One region of the Brevibacillus sp. IT-7CA2 genome, then DNA from elsewhere that is predicted to be linked to it. Evidence: riboswitches for the same ligand, from Rfam matches in the RefSeq annotation. Region 1 holds a riboswitch; each other region holds the start of a gene.
What was found. A riboswitch is a leader RNA that binds a small molecule or an ion and turns the genes downstream of it on or off. The one in region 1 is predicted to bind S-adenosylmethionine.

Region 1 (3,828 bases):
CCTATGATCCTACGCTAGCAGTAAAAGCGATCCAAGATGCGAACAACCAAGCGGATCTCGTCGTGGTGATTGCACACTGGGGCAAGGAACGCGCTGATTATCCTGTCGATCATCAAAAAGAGTTGTCTCGTGCCTACATCGATGCTGGTGCAGATTTGATTGTCGGCGGTCATCCCCACGTACTTCAAGGTTTTGAACGATACAACGACAAATGGATTGCGTACAGTCTCGGCAATTTCATTTTCACACGATCAAACGAACCCAAGACTTGGGAAACGATGGTCCTGCAAGCAAACTGTACGAAAAGCGGTGATTGTGAGCTGACGATGCTTCCGTTTCACGCAGAATTGGGACAAGCTGTACCCATGAATGAAAGCAACGGCGCTGCCCTGCTAAAACGCATTGAATCCATTTCTGAGAGTGTCGACATACAAAGTGACGGGCGTATACAGCCGCGTGCAAAAGCGGTGGAGACTGCCCCCTGACAAAAGAAGCCGTGTTTCCAGGTAACTAGAAATACGGCTTTTCTTCATATGATTCCTCTTACTTACGCAGATTCGATAATGGGGAAGCAGCGCACTTCTAAGCCGAAATCATTTTTCAATAGGGACTCGTGCTCTTCACTGATTCCTGTCACGATCAAACCTGCGCGCAAGACGCCTCCCAAGTCGAATTGGACTTTTAGTTTATGCACGTTGACTCCTGCCTGCTGAAGGAAATGCAGGACACGATCTGGCGTAGCAGTATGACATGAGCCCTCAAGGTAACATAGGACGTGTTCTGCCGAGTTTACCGTGCCTCCAGCTTTGTCGGCCGTTTTTTCTTTCCAGGTAGGATGTGGTGTGAATGGCTGTGTCAATAAATAGGCCAAATCCTCCACGACTGCACTTGCTGTAGGGAGCTCTCCTGCCCCTCTTCCTGTAAACAACAAGTCTCCCACGATGTTGCCGGATAGCTGGACAGCATTAAACGCGTCGTGGATTTGTGCCAACGGATGGCTCAGCGGAAGCATGGTTGGTTCAACTGATAGGCGAATTCCTTTCTCAGCTTGATAGGCCTGCGCGATCAGCTTGATCCGGTACCCCAGCTCGCTAGCAATCCGAATGTGACCTGCTGACAAATCTGCAATTCCTCTGCGAACAACATCTGCTAAAGGCAGCGATTCTCCGTAAACAAGCTGTGCCAAGATATACAATTTGTACATAGCATCAAAGCCTTCTACATCCGAACGAGGGTCCGCTTCCGCATAGCCCAGCTCCTGCGCTTGCTTGAGCACCTCCTGGTAAGAGAGCTGCTCTGCCTCCATTTTCGTCAAAATGAAGTTCGTTGTTCCGTTAAGAATACCGCGAACGCCTTGAATATCGTTCGTGCGTAGGAACTGCCGGAGCACGCTCAAGATCGGGATGCCCCCTGCCACACTCGCTTCATAGGCAAGATGCACTTGATGCTGATTTGCCAAATCGACTAGCTCCGTTCCTTTTTTCGCCAGGAGTTCTTTGTTGGCAGTTACTACATGGCAGCCCTTTTCGATCAAAGCACGGACGTAGTCATAGGTAGGTTCTACACCGCCCATGACCTCCACCACGATATCCACATCGCTGCTCAATACATCCTCAAAGTCTGTTGTCAGTAATGCCGGGTCGATATGAACCGCCCGCTCTTTTTCCGAGTCACGCACCAATGCCTTGACGATCTCAATTCGTTTACCCAGACGAGAAGCCAGCTTCTCCTGCTGCGAACGGATCGTTTTGATTACGCCTCCACCCACTGTTCCCAATCCCAATAATCCCACGCGTACCACTTCTACACTCATCCTGACCACCCCATACCCCGAATTTTAGATAAAAAGAAAAGCCATCTTCGATAAGAAGAAGGCTTGTTAGCAGCTACTGCTCCCCTCCTTATCTCCCAGGACGTATATGTCCTGCAGGAATTGGCACCTTGTCACAAAACATGCGTGACGGTTGCCGGGCTTCATCGGGCCAGTCCCTCCACCTCTCTGGATAAAGAAAATATGAAATTGAAAAAAACCTTCTTCGCTAAGAAGAAGGTTCACCTACTAATCGAGTAACCCGCTTCTTATCTTTCGAGACGAAACGTCTCGCAGGAATTGGCACCTTGTCGCAATATGCAACGGTTGCCGGGCTTCATCGGGCCAGACCCTCCACCTCTCTGGATAAGAACTATTTATGCTGTTGAGCTTTATTCTAAGAAATTCCAAGGCAAGCGTCAACAAAATTCTTTCTTTTCTGATTGCAAGCTGATTTGGTCAGGCTTTCAGGTGTAGGTGAACAGGCTTTCTACCTCTTCCATACTGCAGCAAGTGCAATGAAACACGCACTCCTGGCATTCCTCGGGCAGCTCTTTTTCCTCGACATATCCGCACCATTGGCAAATAAAAAGTTGCATCATCGCACACCCTCCTCTTCTTTTATCCTACCCAAAATAAAAAGAGCATTTTCTACTCGACCGTGACGATCGTTAGAAAATGCCAGAAAAGGAGGGACGTACTTGTCTACTCGCTGTTTTTCGCAAGCCATCTCTAACACCTCCCTATCTCCCGTAGGTCTATCAGTGTTGTCGAAACAGGCAGGTCTCCTGACTTTGGGTTCATCATCTAGCGTCGCCTTCCCCGTCTATATTGATAGACCAGTGGCTTATTGGACGCTGACTCCCTCTTACAGTGGCGGGACCGTGTTTTGCGAACATTGTTCGTGGGCCAGGAGCCATTCCTTTCGCCACAAGCCACCCGAATAGCCTGTTAAACTCCCGTTTGCTCCTATAATTCTGTGACATGGCACGATGATGTTCAGTCGATTTTTTCCGTTGGCATTCCCAACTGCCCTCACTGCATTTTCCTTCCCAATTAACGCGGTTAGCTCCGTGTATGTAATCTTGTGCGCATAGGGAATGGTGGTCAATGTGTGCCAGACTGTTTTCTGAAAGTCTGTCCCTTTCATCCACAGGGGAACAGAAAAGGACTGTCTCTTGCCGGAAAAATATTCGTCCAGCTGTTGCCGACAAACGAGGAGAGGCTCTGACCTACCCCAAATACCGATCTTTCAAAATCGTAGTGTGGTGAGCTTCATGTCCAGCAATCACATAGGCCAACGTCCTTGCAGATAGCTTGTTTCCGTTGACAAGTCCTGTACGCAACCACGCTTCTGGAGAGATTCCTCGCACCTGCGCGATGGTGGAAGCCCGCACAGCCTTATACTCTTCCAATAAATCAGAGAGGTCTCTTAGGTGAAAACACCCGTGTTCTACAAAAGCATTTTCATCAAAGCCGACGAGGGGTGTCTGATCTCCTCTCGCGATTCTCAGCAAGCGATAGCTCATGATGCGTTCTGTATCGACGAGATGACCCAAAACCTCTTTTACCGTCCATTTGCCTGGTGCATACCGATAATCCATTTGCTCGGGCGCAAGTGACGAAAATAACGCGACTTGCTTCTCGCCTTGTTGTGTGAGGATCGTTTGCAGCTCCCCCTCAGGTACAAGCCCAATATAATAGTCAAAATAAGCAGCGTATTCATCGCGCTCTGGTCGTCTGAGCATGTATTTCCCACTCCTCGTCATTCATTTTGGATAGACAAATTATACCACCATGCATCCCCATCCCAATACGAACGCACCCGCCTGATCTTCACAGGCGGGTGACCGTCACCATTATACGCTATGTAAGCCTTCAAACAATAGGACCCTTGCCGGGGCTGCATCCGTTCCGATCAGCTTGAGTGGTGCTGCTACCAGAAAATACTCGCCTGGCGGGACCTCACCTAGCCGTAAGCCTTCCACGACAATGACTCCCGCTGCAAACAGCTTTTT
Region 2 (3,828 bases), on a different contig from region 1:
ATTCGATCACAGATTTCAAAGATTTCCGGCAGGCGATGGGAGATATAAATGATCCCAACTCCTGTTTTTTTCAACTGCGCAATGATTTGAAACAGCCGTTCGCTCTCCTTCGTGCTCAACGGCGCTGTCGGTTCATCAAAAATGACGTACTTCGCCTTTTGAACGGTAGCCCGTGCAATCAAAATCAATTGCTTTTCCGACAGCGTACATTCTTCGACGATCATCCTCACCGGAATGGAAAAGCCGAAGTTTTTTAAAATCTGCTCCGTTTCGTTGTACAAGCTCTGCCAGTTGATCAGTCCCTTGGTTTTCGCCTGGACGAGCTGGTCCGCCAATACGTTTTCACCGACGCTCAAATACGGGATCAAGGCGGTGTCCACTTCCTGATATACACATTGAATGCCCTGTGCTTTGGCGTCCTGCGGCGAATTGATCGTCACGGCCTGTCCATCGATGGTGATCGTACCGCCATCTGCCTGATACGCTCCCGTGAGGATTTTCATCAGGGTACTCTTTCCTGCGCCATTGGCACCGAGGAGTGCGTGAACCTCTCCTGCGCGCACCTCAAAATCGACGGATCGCAGGGCAGGAACCCCAGAAAACTGCTTCGCCATCCCTTTCATCTGCAATGTGGACATTTTTCACACCTCCTGTTTACCTGCGTGTTCCAACCTCTATAAGGAAAAATCCCGTTGACGGATACAGATCAACGGGAAAAGCCAATTTGGTTCTTACTTGCCCCACTCTTGTACGTATTGGGACAGGTCGCCCATCGTTACTTTCTTATCCTTCGGCAGGTCTTCCTGTTTCACCAGCACTGGATTCAGCTTCACGTTGTCTGGCACTTGCTCGCCTTTGATTTTTTGGAACACGGTTTGCGCATGAATGCGTCCGATATTGGATGGGTCTACTGCTGCCGTCGCTGCCCACGGAGAGTTTTCCGTCTGGATCATTTGCAGATCCTCATCGCTCAAATCGATGGAGTATACTTTGATTTCCGTACGGCCTGCTTGCTGGATGGCACGTGTCGCCCCTTTGGCAAATTCATCCCATGCCGCCCATACTGCTGTGATGTCGCCTTTATTCGGATACTTTTTCAAGATCGCTTCCATCTGCGTTTGTGTATCGAGTGCCGTATTGTTGGTAGCAGAACCGAATGCCGCAATCTCTTTTATGTCCGGGTATTTCTTCTGGAAAGCTTCATACGTCACTTGGCGTTTTTCCATAGGCGCAAAGCCAGCTACCCAAATTTTTACGATGCTGCCTTTGCCGTTTGTATCTGCCGCCAGCTTCTCCAGGCTCAGCTCTGCCAACTTGTTGTCATCCTGCGCCACAACTGGCACACCCGGAATGTTGATGTCTGTATCAAACAGGACGACCGGGATTTTTTTATCCACGGCCTTTTGCGTACCCTGCTGCAACGCTTCCGCCGTACCATGGTCGATCAGAATGCCATCAAACTTTTGATTCACAGCCGCATCGAGGTTGGACGCCATTTTTGCCAGATCAGTATCTGCGTTGAATACGGTCAACTCGCCGCCGTTTTTCTCCACCTCTGTCTTCACACCATTAATGTATTGTGCGGAGAATGTCCCTACGTTTTGACGCATGATCAATGCGATTCTCTTTGCCTTCTCTCCCGAAGCACCGCCGTTTGTGCTGCCGGTTCCGGTTGTTGCCCCGCTGCCGCATGCCGTCACAAGAACAGATGCTGCCAAAACAAGTGATGTGATCAGACCGAGTTTCTTTTTCATTGAGATGCTCCCCCTTTTTCTTTTACAAAACTTTTGAGAAAAGCAAAAAATCCTCTTTCACAGAGAAAGAGGACAAAAATCGACAAGATTCTCGCCTCTTATCTGTCAGGTATTCTACCTGTTGGAGTTAGCACCTTGGCTCGAAAGAACGTAATCTCTCGTGCTAGGTTGCCGGGCTTCATAGGGCCATTCCCTCAGCCTTCTCTTGATAAGAGTAGTTTCTATTTTCAAAACGTTTGTATAAGTATATACAGAATATAATCTGGCAATTACCTATCTGTCAACTGGGTTTACCGAAAGAATTTTCTTGATAAATATTCCAGTTTCTTCTGTAACATCAAGAGGGATTTTGTTGTGTCTTGTCGAATTATCGTAGATTGATACAAGCCTAGCAAATATTTGCGATGGGGATGCTACATGAGTCTATTAAAAGAAGTCATTCTTCAATGGTTTTTCGCCATTATCCCGTTTGTGTTTTTCAACATTTATTACCGTGACAAAATGCGGAACTACAGCCGTTCCTTTATTGTCATCATTAGCTCAGCTTGCATGTTTCTCGCGATGACCTTCGCCCCGAGTGTCACGAATGGCATGTTTTTTGATATCCGACATGTCATCATTCTTTTCGGACTGGTTTATGGCGGAATCGAGATTGCCTTGCTCCTTCTGATTGAAGCCTTGGTTTATCGGTACTACCTAGGTGGCGAAGGAACATGGGTTGCGATGCTGATCCTTACAGTCAATTTTGTCTTGTCACTCTTTTTGTATCGACACTACAAAGCCAGTTATCGGAAAACACTGTATCTTTTTATGACGAGTGCGATTTTTTCTACGGTTGCTTTAGGGACTACTTATTACTTTTTTCCCACGTATGTAACTCAACACCTCGTTTACTACACCATGGTGATTCCTATTCAAAACTTTTTCGGCCTCTGGTTATTAATGTCGCTTTTCAGCAAATGCGTTTCGGATAAAGAGCTGTTTATTCGCCACGCGCAAAACGAAAAAATCCAGACGATGAGCCATGTTGCTGCATCGCTCGCACACGAGGTTCGCAATCCGCTGACAGCAGTCAAAGGCTTCTTGAAATTAATACAGGAATGTCCGGAAAATTTGGTAAAAGTCGATCAATACATTCGTATCAGTCTCGATGAAGTCCAACGGACAGAAGCCATTTTGACCGAGTACCTTGCGATTTCCAAGCCGCTAAAGGAACGGCATGAGATTATTAATATGAGCGAGCATCTTCATGCTATCCGCGAAGTGATGCTCCCTTTTGCCAATATGCATAACGTGGAGCTTACGCTGCAAGACTTTGAGAGACCTGTGACGATCAAAGCCAATCCAGACGAGTTCAAGCAAGTGTTGGTGAATTTCATCAAAAATGCCATCGAGGCATGCTCGGATATTTCGGACGGAAAAGTCTCCCTGGACTTGCTCATCGAGCGAAACAAAGCCGTGTTGGTCATCAAGGATAACGGTATCGGTATGGATGCAGGACAGATCAGCCGCCTCGGAACGATTTACTTTTCTACGAAAACAACTGGGACCGGTCTTGGATTGACGTATTCCTATCATGTCATCCATGCAATTGGCGGAACGGTCAATGTATCAAGCAAACCACGAGTAGGAACCAAGTTCACCATTATGCTCCCGTATAAGGCACAGTGACTTCATGCAGGTTTTGCAGAGGGACTGTGCCTTTTTCCATTCGATAGCTAATGATGCAACGGGGGGACTTGTGGATCTTTTTCGTTTTTTAAGGAGAACTGCAATTCATTTTGGCGATTGATCGTTGCGAGAAAGACTTGTTCGGACGGGATCCCCTTTTTCTTCAATTCGTGCACAAGCCATTGCTCATCGCGGTTCCGATATGACAGCACATCCGGATATATCTTGCCTTCCACAATGACAGGCAACGACATTCCCGCAGAAGAAGTGTGGATGTTTAAATCTTGTTTCGTTACGACCTGCTGCTCTACTTTTTTGAGCACAGTCAACCGACCGTTCGCCTCGATAATAGCCAAATCAATCTCTGCCAGGTCAAAAATATCTTTTTCGCGAAGCATATGGA
Region 3 (3,828 bases), on a different contig from region 1:
TGGCTCCAGGTTCATGTTTTGTCCTTTATTGAAGTCTTCCAGGTAAGGCTTGTGCTGGAAGAAGTTTGCGTCGAGTTGTTTCTCGTTCACTTGAACGTTAGGTTGTACATAATCGGTGAACTCTTTAATTTCCAGGTTCACGCCTTGTTCTTTCAGTTTTGGTTGAACGAATTTCAAGATTGCTGCGTGTGGAACGGGAGAAGCGCCTACCTTCAATGTTACTTCCTGTTGTCCGCCTTGTGCGCCGCCTTCAGCTGGAGCAGGTGCTGTTTCGGTTTTGCCTCCGCAAGCTGCCAAAGAAAATGCCAATACAGTAGAAAGTACAGATACGACTAGCTTTTTCATGAATGATTTCCCCCTTGCTTGTATTTGTCTTATTCTTTGATAACTTATATGGAAAAATCCTACTTACGGCTGAACTTAAGAACCAGACGGTCCCCCAGCGATTGTAAGATCTGTACCATCACCAGCAAAATAACAACAGTCACAATCATGACATCGGTTTGGAAACGTTGGTATCCGTATCGAATCGCCAAGTCACCCAAACCACCACCGCCAATTACCCCAGACATCGCTGTATAGGAGACCAGCGTAACCGTCGTGATCGTAATACCCGCAATCAGTCCAGATCTAGACTCTGGCAAAAGGACATTCCAGACGATCTGCCAATTGGAAGCCCCCATAGATTGTGCAGCCTCAATCACGCCTTTATCAATCTCACGCAGAGATGTTTCCACCAAACGCGCGAAAAACGGAGCGGCACCAAATACGAGCGGCGGAATGGCACCAAGTACGCCGAGTGAAGTTCCTACGATCATTTTCGTCACAGGAATCAGCAAGATCATCAAAATGATAAACGGTACCGAACGCAATACGTTGACAACGAATGATGCGATCGTATAAAAAGTGCGGTTTTGCAGAAGCTGTCCGCGTGAAGTCAAAAACAGAATGATTCCCAACGGCAAACCAATCAGGACGGTAAACAGGGTGGAAAAGCCGAGCATCGTGAGCGTGTCCATCGTACCTACGCCGATTTCAGCCCAATCCACATTCTCGAATGTCCAGTCCATTTATATCACCTCTACTTCCAAGCCACGTTGGCGCAGCGTCTCAATGGTCTTTTGATTCTGTGCAACATCGCCTTCCAGCTCGATCACCAACTGACCATACGGCGTATCCTTCATGCGGGAGATCGTTCCCTGCAAAATGCTGAACACCGTGCCGGTCTCTTGCATCGTTTGGAACAGGATCGGCTGGTACGTTTTTTCTCCGAGGAAGGTGACACGAGCAATGGTGCGGATCCCCGAAGCCTTTTCGTGCTCAACTGCTTCGCGCAGTTCTGTAGAATCCGCTACTTGTTCCACGAATTCTTGTGTCGTTGGATGCTTCGGACGAAGGAATACGTCCAGTACGTTACCCGACTCGACGATCTTTCCTCCATCAATCACGCCGACACGATCACAAATGGAGCGAATGACGTGCATCTCGTGGGTAATCAGCACAATGGTCAAGCCCAGCTTGCGGTTGATATCCAAAAGCAGTGCCAGAATGGAGTTCGTCGTCTGCGGATCGAGAGCCGATGTAGCTTCGTCACAGAGCAGCACTTTTGGATCATTCGCGAGCGCCCGGGCGATTCCGACACGCTGCTTCTGTCCGCCAGACAGCTGGGACGGATATTTGTCCTTATGTGCCTCCAAGCCAACCAGCTTCAGCAGCTCGTTTACTTTCTTATCAATCTCTGCCTTCGGACGCTTGGCCAGCTTGAGCGGAAAAGCGACATTTTCGCCGACTGTCGAAGAAGACAGCAAGTTGAAGTGCTGAAAAATCATGCCGATTGAGCGGCGCTTTTCTTGCAGCTTCCCTTCAGCCAGCTTTGTCAAATCGACGCCGTCCACAATAACTTCCCCTGAAGTTGGGCGCTCCAGCAAATTGATGCACCGGATCAACGTACTTTTACCTGCACCAGAGTGTCCGATAATCCCGTATATTTCTCCTTGCTCTATGGAAAGGTCGATCCCCGTTAATGCTGGGATGGTTTTACCTTGTACTTGATAGCTTTTATGCAAATGACGCAGTTGGATCAACGCATCCACCTCCCGACCACAATCTAAATAAAATCAGAAAACCCCTTTTTTCATAAACGAAAAAGGGGCTGCAACGCAATGTTATACGTTCGCATCCACCCTTCTCATCTATACAAGATCCAAACAATCTTGTAGGAATTGGCACCGCGACGTTCATCCGAAAATGAACCGGCTGCCGGGCTTCATAGGGCCTGTCCCTCCGCCTCTCTTGATAAGAAAGATATCTACGTATATTATGTTCGTCTTTTCTATTTCATGATGATACAAAACGGATTATATCCTTTTCGGAAATATCACGTCAATAGTAATAGAAGGAAAAGTTTTTTAATCCATGACGCCGTTGCGGATGATTTTTGACTTTACGTGGAAGCGAAACGTTGCATCCTGAAACATCTTTCGCCATTCAGCCTGCGTCATGTTGGCCATTCCTCTTTTCTCTGAACGATAGATCGAGCCGAAGCCAATTGGGTCAACATCGAGGCTCTTCAGTTTGCTTATCAGTTTATGCAATTCTTTTTCAAGCTCTTTCTCCAGGCCATGTTCCATAATTTTCATCAACTTGGCATTTTCTAGCTTTAGCGGGATGGTTAACTCCAAAATTCGAGCATGCAACTTGACATGAATATCGAAGATCGGTGGGGATACTTGGCTTAGTTTGATTTTCGAATGGCTGGAAATTGTATCGAAAACGAGCTGCACTTGGTCTTTTTTGCTGTTGTGGTTTTTTAGTGACTCCCCAAAAATAGCAGCAGGAACAGAAGTATCATAGCTGCCGATGCGGAACTTTCCCTTGATAAGTTTGAGTAGAAAGGCTTCCTTGGGTGTAACCCATGACACATAACGATCACCTTTGAATAAGGCGATGCCTTTGATTTTCAGTTCATTTCCCTTTCTTTCTATGTACGGCATGACCGGGTCGATTCCTTTTTCATAGTAAGCCCGGAAAAACTCATGCATGGTCGAAGAAGGAATTTTTTCCCCACGGATATTTTGCTCAATCAAACGATACAGGTAGATTCCAATATTCCCTTGTTCTGAATAAGGATACGTCAGCATATCATATGTTTCGCCTGCAAACACACAAAGATAAATCCTGCTAGAAAGGGACGAGTCCCGATACAACGTGTCAATGATGCTGCCAAGTCCCTGCTTTGCAAAGTATTCACTGTAGAGGGCAACACGAATTTGCCCACCCAATACTCTTTTATCTGATTGCAAATTCATCTTATCCCGGATTCCTTTGCTGGTTTCCCCTGTGGCTGATAAGATCTGTATCTTATGCCTTGCCTCTGGATTAATGGAAGGCATGACAGACGTCCCACGAATTTTGCTATCTTTCAACAGATCATAGCCGACAGCCGTTGCAAGTCCTGTCTCATCGAAAATTTGCCGATCCGAGCAGCCTGTTACAATCAAGATGCCCGAACACCACAGCACCAAAAACCGCTTCAACAAGGGCATCGCGTATTTTCGATCATGTCGCATCAGGCACTTTCCCCTTTGCTCGTCGATTTCGTCGGTTGCGTTCGCTGCTTTAGTAGAACCATGATGTACAAAAAATAGGGGTACAGGAATGCAACATACATACTCGTTGTCCCATACCAATCATTGATCATATTCATCTCCAGCCTTGTAAACACCGTCAATGAAGTAATATAGATCAGGGGCATAATCCAATTCAACGATGTTCGCAAGTTGAATCCGAAGAGGCGTTTGAGTCCACGTGCAGAGCACCACAAATACA
Region 4 (3,828 bases), on a different contig from region 1:
CCGCTAGTCACGATCTATATTCACAACCATCTCGGAAAGCCGCTGACTGTAGCCGGCTTCTTGTTGCTTTTAAATCAAGGCGCATTCTTGATCGGGAGTATTGTCGGCGGGATGATGTTTGACCGCTGGGGAAAAATGCGCACCATCATTGTCGGATCCATCGGTGTTATTCTGATATCGATCGGCTTAGGTGTTACGCAAGATTTTACGATTTATGTTGTCTTGCTTCTGCTGAATGGACTGTTTTACGGAACACTTTCTCCTGTGATGAATGCACTGGCAGTAGTGTTATGGCCGGACGGAGGACGGAAAGGAATCAATCTGATATATGTCTCTCTCAATGTGGGGGTAGCTGCCGGTTCTGCGCTGGGCGGCTTCCTGGCAAGTGTTTCGTTTGCCTGGACGTTTTTCGGTAATGCGATTTCGCAAGTGATTGTGCTCGCCATGTTCATGCTCATTTTGCCGCGTCAGTTAAAAATGCTAGAACAACAACGTGAAAACTCGACGACTGGACAAAGTATGTCTGAGCAAGCAACTGGTGATGCGCTGCAACTACCACGTCAAGAGCCAAAGGTTGTTTGGGGAGCATTGCTGCTATTATGCGGGGGGCTATTAATTAGCTGGATTGTCTATGTACAATGGACGACGGTGCTGTCGACCTACATGCAATCCCTGGGCATTTCACTCCGTCAATACAGTCTGTTGTGGACGCTGAACGGAGGTTTGATCCTGTTTGGTCAACCATTGATTGCGTGGGTCATTCGACGCTTTGCCCGTACGCTAAAAGCACAAATGCTCTTGGGCGCTTATATTTTTGCCTTGTCGATGCTGATTCTGTCGCAATCAACGGTTTATGCAGGCTTTGTGGCAGGCATGTTCGTCATGACGCTAGGAGAAATGCTCGTGTGGCCAGCGGTACCGGCAGTAGCTGCACAGTTTACGCCAGAGGGACGAGAAGGCTTCATTCAAGGTCTGATTGCAGGAACTGGATCAGCAGGGCGGATGCTCGGACCACTGCTCGGCGCCATCATTTTCCAATCGATTCATGCGCAGGGACTATTGTTCGTGATGGCAGGCTTGTGTCTGTTGTCTGTCGCATTCTTTGCCTTCCACACCTCTTTTCAGGAAAGAAGGCATCAAGTGCCGGTACAGAATCAAGCATCTTGACACGATTTGCGTGCTCAAGTTAGTATGATATAGACGAAAAAACAGTATATTCCGTGTGTTTGACTTATTCAGAGAGGTGGAGGGACTGGCCCTATGAAGCCCGGCAGCGGATCTGTTCCATGTGATGGACAGATGCTGTGCCAATTCCAGCAGGATTTTTTCCTGACAGATAAGGACGTGACCAAGCTGATCTCCCCCTTTTTCTGTATGGAAAAAGGGGGTTTTATTGTATTGGGCCCAAGAAAGGAATGGAAGAAAGATGCGTATTCAACCCTCCGACATGATTGATCGACTCCCTACCCAGTTTTTTGCGACCCTGGTGGCAAAAGTAAACAAGGTCATTGCGCAAGGCCATGACGTCATTAACCTGGGGCAGGGCAATCCCGATCTGCCGACACCGCCGCACATTATTGAAGAATTACAGGCGCAAGCAGCACAACCACTCCATCACAAATATCCGCCTTTTCAGGGACGCGTGGAACTGAAGCAGGCAGTGGCTCATTGGTATAAGCAAGAATTTGATGTAGACCTCGATCCGGAGGAAGAAGTAGCGATATTGTTCGGCAGCAAAACCGGACTCGTAGAGATTTGCCAAGTACTCATGAACGCAGGCGATGTTGCACTGGTTCCAGACCCAGGCTATCCGGATTATTGGTCGGGGGTTGCAGTCGTAGGCGGACGGATGGTCATGATGCCGTTGAAGGCGGAAAATGATTTCTTGCCAGACTACAGCCAGCTCTCCCAAGCTGATTTGGATCGAGCGAAACTGATGTTTCTCAACTATCCGAACAATCCGACAGCAGTCAACGCACCACTCGAGTTTTATAAGGAAACGATTCGTTTTGCCCGAAAACATGAAATCGTCGTCTGCCATGACTTCGCCTACGGGGCGATCAGCTATGACGGGAAAAAGCCGGTCAGCTTCATGCAGGTTCCGGGAGCAAAAGAAGTGGGCGTAGAATTTTATACCTTGTCCAAAACATACAACATGGCAGGCTGGCGTGTTGGTGCCATGGTAGGAAATCGCGAGCTGGTTCGTCTGATCAATCTCATTCAGGACCATTACTTCGTCAGTCTGTTCGGAGCGGTACAGATGGCGGCAGCCAAAGCGATGACGGAGTCGCAGCAGTGCGTTCGCGATCTCGTCGCTGTTTACGAAAGCCGCCGCAATGCCTTGTACTCCAATCTGCATCGGATTGGCTGGCAGGCACCACCATCTCAAGGTTCGTTTTTTGCTTGGCTTCCTGTTCCAAGTGGCTTCACTTCCGTGGAGTTCTCTGACCTGCTTTTGGAAAAAGCCCATGTCGTCGTAGCGCCGGGAAATGGCTTTGGCCCGACAGGTGAGGGTTATGTGCGAGCGGCTTTGTTATCCAATGAAGATCGTCTCGCAGAAGCGGTCCAACGGATTGAGCGGTTGGGGTTGTTTACGAAAACAAAATAAAAGCGAGGCAATTTGGCCACACTACCATACAAATGGAGTGTGGCTATTTTCTTCTAGAATAAAAATCATTCTCATTATTGACAGATAATGATTTTCATTATACGATGGCATTGTTAATGATAATTAGTCTCAGCAAGAGCGGGAGGGTACCATGCGCTATCAGATTAACGGTTACACGGATATGTATACGGTGATCGCCAACGAGCGAAAAATCGGCGGAGCCATTGAAGCAGGCCAGATTCGCTTGCGGACGGGAGAAATTTACGCCAATGCTGTTCTCACTCGTTTGGAAATGTCAGGTGCGCATTTTTGCTCGATCGGATTTGTTACAGAAGAAGGCAAAAGACTGATTGTCCATGTGAATGATATCAGCATGATCGCTGATGCACGTCACGTCAACGTTTGTGAGCTAACGAACGAATGCATGAGAGTGGAGAAATCCGCTGAGAGATTGAAGCGGTTGAAGCGTCTCTGTGAACTAAATGAAGGAAGCTGTACGCCGACCTTCCAAGAAGAGGCATTGCTGTTGGCAAGCGATATTGGCATGGAAGAAGCGTCCACGCATGTAGACCTCTCTTTTCTTCCACACACAGAGAAACCACGTGTGTTCCGCATCGCCTAGGAAGATATAGCCCATACATATGGACCCCTTTTCGTTTGATACGAAGAGGGGTTTTTTGCATGCAGTGTGCGAAGACTAACGATTGAACAACCGCTCGACATAGTCAAAACCTATCCGCTCATAGCTACCAAGGATTGGACTTACGAGAGGGAGAGTGATAAAACAAGGATAAGCAAAATCAAGGGGGAACGGAACATGGAGTACTCATTTTCAAAATCTGTTGAAGCACTATCCTCCTCGGCTGTCCGGGAAATCTTGAAGCTGACCCAAGGCAATCAAGTGCTCTCGCTCGCAGGTGGACTGCCAGCAGAGGATTCTTTTCCAATCGCAGAGATGCGCGAAGCGTTCAACCGCGCATTCGAACAAGGAGCAAAAGCTCTTCAGTACGGATTGACTGATGGATACTTGCCGCTTCGTGAGTGGATTGCATCCCGCATGAAGCAAAAGCATATGAACGTCGGTGTAGATAATATGATCATCACTACGGGCTCTCAGCAAGCAGTAGACTTGTTGTGCCGTGTATATTTAGACGAAGGCGATGTCGTTCTCGTAGAAAACCCTACTTATTTGGCAGCGGTTCAGTTGTTCCAATTCCGGG

Region 2: it holds a riboswitch for S-adenosylmethionine, as region 1 does, so the genes downstream of both, ACM6JA_RS20545 (sugar ABC transporter substrate-binding protein) here and ACM6JA_RS09245 (homoserine dehydrogenase) in region 1, are expected to answer to the same signal.
Region 3: it holds a riboswitch for S-adenosylmethionine, as region 1 does, so the genes downstream of both, ACM6JA_RS05400 (methionine ABC transporter ATP-binding protein) here and ACM6JA_RS09245 (homoserine dehydrogenase) in region 1, are expected to answer to the same signal.
Region 4: it holds a riboswitch for S-adenosylmethionine, as region 1 does, so the genes downstream of both, ACM6JA_RS23925 (pyridoxal phosphate-dependent aminotransferase) here and ACM6JA_RS09245 (homoserine dehydrogenase) in region 1, are expected to answer to the same signal.

The regions. Positions count from the first base shown of each region.
Region 1 is NZ_CATKQT010000011.1:565,112-568,939, forward strand. Features, by position in the region: gene ACM6JA_RS09240 (CapA family protein) at 1-485, shown strand, start outside; gene ACM6JA_RS09245 (homoserine dehydrogenase) at 548-1,813, opposite strand; SAM riboswitch class I at 1,899-2,010, opposite strand; SAM riboswitch class I at 2,077-2,183, opposite strand; gene ACM6JA_RS09250 (hypothetical protein) at 2,278-2,412, opposite strand; cobalamin riboswitch at 2,571-2,777, opposite strand; partial or broken gene ACM6JA_RS09255 (hypothetical protein) at 2,967-3,059, opposite strand; gene ACM6JA_RS09260 (DinB family protein) at 3,043-3,558, opposite strand; gene ACM6JA_RS09265 (cyclase family protein) at 3,670-3,828, opposite strand, start outside.
Region 2 is NZ_CATKQT010000044.1:184,838-188,665, reverse strand. Features, by position in the region: gene ACM6JA_RS20550 (sugar ABC transporter ATP-binding protein) at 1-638, opposite strand, end outside; gene ACM6JA_RS20545 (sugar ABC transporter substrate-binding protein) at 732-1,754, opposite strand; SAM riboswitch class I at 1,850-1,969, opposite strand; gene ACM6JA_RS20540 (ATP-binding protein) at 2,172-3,425, shown strand; gene ACM6JA_RS20535 (DUF421 domain-containing protein) at 3,473-3,828, opposite strand, start outside.
Region 3 is NZ_CATKQT010000008.1:58,824-62,651, forward strand. Features, by position in the region: gene ACM6JA_RS05390 (MetQ/NlpA family ABC transporter substrate-binding protein) at 1-345, opposite strand, end outside; gene ACM6JA_RS05395 (methionine ABC transporter permease) at 405-1,070, opposite strand; gene ACM6JA_RS05400 (methionine ABC transporter ATP-binding protein) at 1,071-2,084, opposite strand; SAM riboswitch class I at 2,186-2,302, opposite strand; gene ACM6JA_RS05405 (Ger(x)C family spore germination protein) at 2,409-3,569, opposite strand; gene ACM6JA_RS05410 (GerAB/ArcD/ProY family transporter) at 3,569-3,828, opposite strand, start outside.
Region 4 is NZ_CATKQT010000051.1:69,660-73,487, reverse strand. Features, by position in the region: gene ACM6JA_RS23930 (MFS transporter) at 1-1,167, shown strand, start outside; SAM riboswitch class I at 1,229-1,343, shown strand; gene ACM6JA_RS23925 (pyridoxal phosphate-dependent aminotransferase) at 1,427-2,608, shown strand; gene ACM6JA_RS23920 (hypothetical protein) at 2,760-3,230, shown strand; gene ACM6JA_RS23915 (PLP-dependent aminotransferase family protein) at 3,426-3,828, shown strand, end outside.